2 regions of the Priestia sp. SIMBA_032 genome follow, and region 2 is predicted to be linked to the other one. Evidence: riboswitches for the same ligand, from Rfam matches in the RefSeq annotation. Region 2 holds a riboswitch; the other holds the start of a gene.
What was found. Region 2 has a riboswitch for S-adenosylmethionine ahead of metE (5-methyltetrahydropteroyltriglutamate--homocysteine S-methyltransferase). Riboswitches for the same ligand answer to the same signal wherever they lie in the genome.

Region 1 (3,629 bases), on a different contig from region 2:
TCCCGTTTTCGCTGCTCCTATTCCAATAATAGAAGACGTAGTGACCTGTGTAAGCGGTACAGGCAAACCAAAAAGTGAAGCTGCTGTAACAAGAGAAGCACCAGTACCCGAGATAATACAACCTTCTCCTACAGAATAGCGAGTAATTTTTTTTCCGTTTGTTTCAATAACTCGGCCTCCTAATAAAAGAGCTCCAAGCGCCACAGCCAATCCTCCTGCTATGACACCCGTTGTAGCATCCATTAATCCAGCTCCTACTAGAGGACCGACAGCATTTGCCACGTTATTCATTCCAGCTGAGAAGGCTTCAAAGAATCCCGTCGCTATAACTAAAATCGTTAAAACTCTTTTCCACTTTCCCTCTGCTTCCTTTTTATGGGCTCTGCGTTTTATCACTTTTCCAATCAAAAAAGCAATGACAAATGAAACCAGCGGAACAATCATCCAAAAAGACATTACAACTAAAAGTTTTTCCACATACAGAGATTGATAAGCTACTCCTACCCCAACAACTGAGCCAACCGTTACTTCACTTGTTGATAGAGGGATACCAATTAAATTCGCGAAAAAGAGTGACAGCGTTGCAGCAGCCAGAATGATAATAACTAATTCTACTGACAGCAATTTTTCAGGTATGATACCTGAACTGATGGTTCTTACCACCTCACCGCCTCCGATGATGGCTCCGAGCACAATACCTACAGCACAGATGAAAAGGGCTACTCTTCGCTTTTTAATCGCACCGGAGCCGTATGAAACGCCCATAGCAGCTGCTGCACCGCTTGCCCCAATATTCATTGCAAAAAAAAGCGCAATGATAAAGGCAACATATAAAAGCATCATTTATTCAGCTCTTTCGTATTTAAGATTCGTGTAATCCGCATTCAACTTTTTGTGTACCTGCCCATCTTCCTGAACGTAAATCGTCTACATTGTAGGCAGGTGCGGTACAGGGCTCACAGCCGATACTTGGGTAGCCTTGATCATGAAGTTTGTTATATGGTAAATCATGCTTATACACATAGCGCCAAACTTCTTTCCAAGACCAATGAATTAACGGGCAGACTTTCACTTTCTTGAATTTCTCATCTTTATTAAAATAATTCGTGTTGGCACGGGATTCAGACTGCTCGCGTCTCAAACCAGAAATCCACGCATCATAAGGAGCAAGAGATTCCCTTAACGGGATGATTTTTCGAATTTGACAGCATAGGTTAGGCTGACTCTTCCAAAGCTCATCTCCATGTTTTTCGGCTTGTTCTGCAAGCGTTAAATCCGGTTTTTTCATATGAATACGCAAATCAGGAAAGCGTTCTTTAATTGCATCAATTACTTCATATGTTTCTTTAAAATGAACGCCCGTATCTAAAAAGACAATTTCAGCATCTTTTTTCACTTTTGAAATTAAATCAATTAACACGATTCCTTCAATACCAAAGCTTGATGCATAAATAATTGAATCTCCATAGGTATCATACGCCCACTGCAATGCTGAAAGGGCTCCTTTTGTTTCATCTTCACTATCGAACTCTGGAAATGTATCACTCCAGTTTTCGTACGTATATAAGTCTGCCATTTTCTTCACTCCAATTCTTAGTTATCCGCGTTATCCAATAAAAAAAGACGGTTTTACCCACTAGAATTGGATAAAACCGCCTCTAGTGTGTCTAGTCAGCGAAACTATTTAATTCTTACTTTGCTTCCACGTGCTCAAAGATTTGTTTTAAGTCGGGGGTTACAGTCATTAATGTCCCTCCTTAAATTATCGCTTGCGCTATATCAAAATAAAAAGTCTTCCATATTGAAAGACTGGGTAGGCAATAAATTTTCACCTTATCTTTCAAAATGATCCACACTTTGCTGGAATTAGCACCTTGCTAAGCAGGTTGCCGGGGTTCAGCGGGCCAGATCCCTCCACCACTCTTGATAAGCATTTTTTAAAAATTTTAGCATATTTAGAATATTTGTCAACATTAAAAATCATATATCCGATAAGAAAACTATACTTTAAATTCACAGAAATATCTATACTTTTATTTAAAACAACATATGTAAATTTAAACCAAATGTGAACATATCAGTTTATAAAACGCTTTCTTTTTTCTCCAACTTTTTATATTCTCTTGCTAAATAAAACGCAAAACCTCCCTATAAAATTAATAAGGGATTTATAAGCTTTACGGATAATTCACCCACATTAGCACACATTACAGATAACACTGACTGACAGATAGGAGCTATATAAGATGGAGAGACAACCCTTTCAATTAGACGATACAATTAAAAATAATGTGCGAACATATTTACAGCAGATTTCAACTGAAGCCTCTAATTTAATTAAACATTTAGACACGAGTGATCATTGTATCCTATGTGATTTTGAGGAGATGAGAAGGTTATTTCAAGATGTTCAAGCTACGGCCGCCTCTTATTACTTGCGTCATTACTTATCGCCTTATACATTTGAATATGCTGCTCTGTCCTTAGCTATTCATAACCTTTCTGAGAAACGTCACGGCGCTTTAATTGTCATTGAACGGGAACAAAATGTAGACCCTCTTATTCAAAAAGGAATGCCTATTCAAGCTCCTGTCAGCGCTACGCTAGTTGAGACACTGTTCTATCCAGGGACACCCTTACATGACGGAGCCGTCCTAATTAGAAATAATCAGCTTATTTCAGCTGCTAATGTTTTACCTCTCTCGTCTATTATTTCAACGAACAAAAAATTGGGAACACGTCACCGTGCAGCCATTGGAATGTCAGAAAAGTCGGATGCATTAATTTTAGTTGTATCCGAAGAAACAGGTAAAATTTCGTTTGCTCTTGATGGAAGCCTCTACCCTATTCACTCCAGCAAAAATATGATTTAAGAGCCCTTTCCTGACAAGCAGCCCTATCTTGACTTCTCTACCCTTTCTCTTTAATATATTTCATAGTTTTTACATACTATAGATACGGGTGATGCATATGGCAATTTTAAAATTTGAACATGTAGGCGTTCAAGTAAAGGACATAGAAGAATCTATTGAGTTCTATACACAAAAAGTGGGACTAGAGCTCATCGAAACACTGCCACATACCGATCCGTCTTTGAAGCTAGCTTTTCTAGGCTTAGAAGGAAATGTAATCGTAGAGTTAATTCAAGGGTATAACTCAAGCTTACCTAATGAAGGTAAAGTTCATCATTTTGCGCTGGCAGTAGACGGAATTGAAGAAGAGTTTGAGCGTTTAAAATCAGCAGGCATTTCATTTGTGGAAGAAAACATTGTAACTTTGCCAAATGGAGCAAGATACTTATTTTTCTACGGTCCAGACAAAGAATGGATTGAATATTACGAAGTAAAAAGATAAAGATATCTTATACCTTCAGTGAAAAATGGTCATACTGTGGCTATGACTAATCACTGGAGGTTTTTTTATGATGGAATGGCTATTATTTCGACTTTTTCGTCGTTCTATTTTAGTGCGGCTTCTTTTTATTATCGGCTGTCTTGTTTTACTTTTCGGCATGCTTATACATTTCTTAGAGCCGCAAACGTTTGGGAATGTGTTTGAAGGAATTTGGTGGGTTATTATTACAATCTCTACTATAGGGTACGGTGATTTTGCTCCCACCACTACGATTG
Region 2 (3,629 bases):
TTACACCGGCTATTCTAGGAGCGTTAGGCGTTAATGAAGTCGTTGTTAACTGGGTTACGTTAATTGCTCTTTGCTGCTTTATCCTTTGCTATGCGTTTTCTTGGGCGCCGCTTACGTGGATCATTGTAGGAGAAATTTTCCCGCTTTCTGTACGCGGAATCGGTGCTGGTATTTCATCTGCTTTTAACTGGACAGGATCGCTGGCAGTAGGGCTTGTGTTCCCAATTTTAGCTGATCAGTTTAGTCTGGGCGTTATCTTTTCAACGTTCGGGATCATTTGTATTCTCGGATTATTCTTCATACGTTTTGTAGTTGTTGAAACAAAAGGACGTAGCCTAGAACAAATTGAAACGGACATGGCAACTCGCTCTGAAAGAAATTCTTTAAGTCCGGTTGAGCGTAATAAATACGTCTAATTGTTGTTTAAATGTAAGAGGCTGCGATAAAAGTATGGTAGCCGAAGTGAAAAACGAACCACTGATCAAAGTGTTTGATTAGTGGTTCGTTTTTTTATGGTAAGCGCAGGTTTCATCTGTTGAGTTTCTTCTAGCAGTTGATTGGAGGGAAAGACGCAGACTCCTTCGGGAAAAGCGGAACAGGTGAGACCCCGCAGGAGCGTATGCGACGAGGAGGCTCACCGGACGCCCGCGGAAAGCGAAGTCTTGTACGGAAATCAACTGCGGTGTCACAAGCGATTCAGCTCATGTATTCCATGTGTCTTTAGAGTGGATTCATTTCGTTATGTCTCAACCTCTTTTGGAAAACCGTACATAACTCTTAACGAAACCTTGTAGCAGAAGGTTAAGTCAAGCGTTATAATAGATAATGAAGGATGATATATTCTCTATATTTGTCATATATTTGTATTACATATGTAACTGAAGAAAAACATTCACTTGATATACTGTTTAATGACTTAACTTTATCTTAAAATTTACAGTGAAATGCCTGTTTATAGAGGCTTGGAACATACACAGCAAATGGAGGAGCTATCATGGCAAACGAAAAGATGCAAGAAGGACTTAATCGTTTTATTAAGGAAGATTTAAATGACCTTTTAGGTAGACTGTTTCCCTTAATGGACCGAGAGTGTGCGGAAGAAAAGAGAATGCTTATTGAAACGGCGGTAGAGTACATCTATTCTTCAGGGTATCATCAAGGAGCAAAAGACTTGATCGAAACACATCGAAAAGATGATTACAAATTGTTAAGGCAAAAATTAGCGTCAACGCCTCCTGAAAACTGATTTTTTTGAAATTTCTTTTGACAACATAAATGTAAGGTGTTAAGATGACTCTACATTCAAAATATTATAAACAATCAAAACTCTTATTGAGAGAGGCGGAGGGACTGGCCCTGTGAAGCCCGGCAACCATTTAACAATCTTGTTGAAAAGGTGCTACATCCTGCAAAGCGTACAGCTTTGAAAAATAAGAGAGGATTTCATAGATACTATGCCTCTCTATTCGTGATAGAGAGGCTTTTTATTTTATGTGAATATGTTTTGAATGAACAATTTCATAGAAATGCATCAGGTGCTGTGTAACGAATGTACGCAGCTTAAAAGGGAAGATCGGTGAAAAGCCGGCGCGGTCCCGCCACTGTAATGGGGAGCAACTTATTAACCACTGTTTCATGCTGAAATGGGAAGGGATAGGAAGCGATGAACCTAAGTCAGGAGACCTGCCTGTTGTATGCACTTAAGCTCTACGGGATATAGAGAGGAGTGAGGAATACGTGTTGAGAAAAACAGACTATCTCAACTTTAGTTAAGTATGCGTATCATCTCTCTTTTCATTTCGAAAAGAGAGATTTTTTAGTTTATCGATAAAAAAATATACAGGGAGTGGAAAAAATGAGCAGTGTAAAAAGTTCAAATGTAGGTTATCCAAGAATTGGTGAAAAACGAGAATGGAAAAAAGCGCTTGAGCAGTTTTGGGCAGGGAAGCTAGAGAAAGATATCTTTCTACAGGAAATTGAAGCTCTTCGTCTTGGGCATCTGAAAAAACAGCATGACGCAGGAATTGAACTGATTCCAGTCGGAGATTTTAGCTTATACGATCACGTGTTAGATACAGCCGCTATGTTTGGTTTGGTGCCAAAGCGCTTTGAATATGACGGAGGACCGGTATCGCTTGAAACGTATTTTGACATCGCGCGAGGAACAAAAGGTGCGGTAGCCTCTACGATGACAAAATGGTTTAACACAAATTATCACTATATCGTACCAGAGCTTGAGGAATGTACGCCGGCACTTGTAGAAAATCGCCCGCTTCAATTTTACAAAGAAGCAAAACAGAAGCTGAATATTGAAGGCAAGCCCGTTATTTTAGGTCCAGTAACATTTGTAAAGCTGTCAAAAGGATATAAAGAAAGTGAGTTTAAAAAAGTAGTTGAACAATTTGTTCCTCTTTATGCAACTATCTTAGCGGAGCTGCAGGCAGAAGGAGTAGAGTGGGTACAAATAGATGAGCCGGTTTTATCTACAACGCTATCAAAAGAAGACCTGGCGCTTTACACAGAAGTCTATCAAACTTTGAAGGAAGCGGCACCGAATGTAAAAGTCATTTTGCAAACGTATTTTGACAGCGTTGATTACTATAAGGAAGTCGTGTCTCTTCCTGTTGAAGGAATCGGTTTAGACTTTGTGCATGACCGAGGCGAAAATCTCACGGCGCTTAATAAATATGGTTTTCCAACTGATAAAGTGCTGGCAGCAGGAGTGATTGACGGACGAAACATTTGGCGTGAAAATTTGGACGAGCAGCTTTTAACAATCAGTGAAATTGAAGAAGCCGTATCAAAAGACCGTTTGATTCTGCAGCCTTCATCAAGTCTGCTACATGTTCCTGTCACGGTGAAAAATGAAGAGACGATTGATCCAGTATTGAAAAATGCGCTCTCTTTTGCAGATGAAAAGCTGAAGGAAATTACGCTGTTAACGAAAGCGGTGCAGCAAGGAAAAGAAGCAATAGAAGAAGAAATAAGTGTAAGCAAACAGGCAATTCAAGCATTAAATGGATCATCTTTTCGAAATCATCAAGACGTGCAAAAAGAGCTGAAGCAGCTGCACAGCTATAAAGCAGAGCGACAAGCGCCGTTTGACGTACGTCAGCGCGTTCAGCAAGAAGCTTTTCAACTGCCGCTTCTTCCAACGACAACGATTGGAAGCTTTCCGCAAACAAAAGAAGTGCGAAAAGAGCGTCTAAAATGGCGTAAAGGCGAGTTAAGCGATGAAGCATATGAAGTGTACATTAGCGAGGAAATAAAAAAATGGATTGAAATTCAAGAAAACATCGGCTTAGATGTCCTTGTGCACGGAGAGTTTGAGCGTACGGATATGGTCGAATACTTCGGTGAGAAATTAGGAGGCTTTCAGTTTACGAAGTTTGGCTGGGTGCAATCTTACGGTTCTCGCTGCGTGAAGCCGCCGCTTATTTACGGAGATGTATCGTACGAGCAGGCAATGACGATCAAAGAAACGGTCTACGCACAGTCTCTAACCAATAAGCCGGTTAAAGGAATGCTGACGGGTCCGATTACGATTTTAAACTGGTCGTTTGTACGTGATGATATCCCGCGCTACGACGTGGCAAATCAAATTGCACTTGCTCTTAGAAAAGAAGTGG

Region 1: it holds a riboswitch for S-adenosylmethionine, as region 2 does, so the genes downstream of both, SB717_RS20870 (phosphoadenylyl-sulfate reductase) here and metE (5-methyltetrahydropteroyltriglutamate--homocysteine S-methyltransferase) in region 2, are expected to answer to the same signal.

Annotation. Positions count from the first base shown of each region.
Region 1 is NZ_JAWRXD010000006.1:305,373-309,001, reverse strand. Features, by position in the region: gene cysP (sulfate permease) at 1-843, opposite strand, end outside; gene SB717_RS20870 (phosphoadenylyl-sulfate reductase) at 863-1,576, opposite strand; SAM riboswitch class I at 1,831-1,933, opposite strand; gene cdaS (sporulation-specific diadenylate cyclase CdaS) at 2,247-2,873, shown strand; gene SB717_RS20860 (VOC family protein) at 2,971-3,354, shown strand; gene SB717_RS20855 (potassium channel family protein) at 3,422-3,629, shown strand, end outside.
Region 2 is NZ_JAWRXD010000014.1:63,479-67,107, forward strand. Features, by position in the region: gene SB717_RS25830 (sugar porter family MFS transporter) at 1-416, shown strand, start outside; gene SB717_RS25835 (hypothetical protein) at 554-724, shown strand; gene SB717_RS25840 (hypothetical protein) at 995-1,246, shown strand; SAM riboswitch class I at 1,327-1,437, shown strand; cobalamin riboswitch at 1,517-1,705, shown strand; gene metE (5-methyltetrahydropteroyltriglutamate--homocysteine S-methyltransferase) at 1,856-3,629, shown strand, end outside.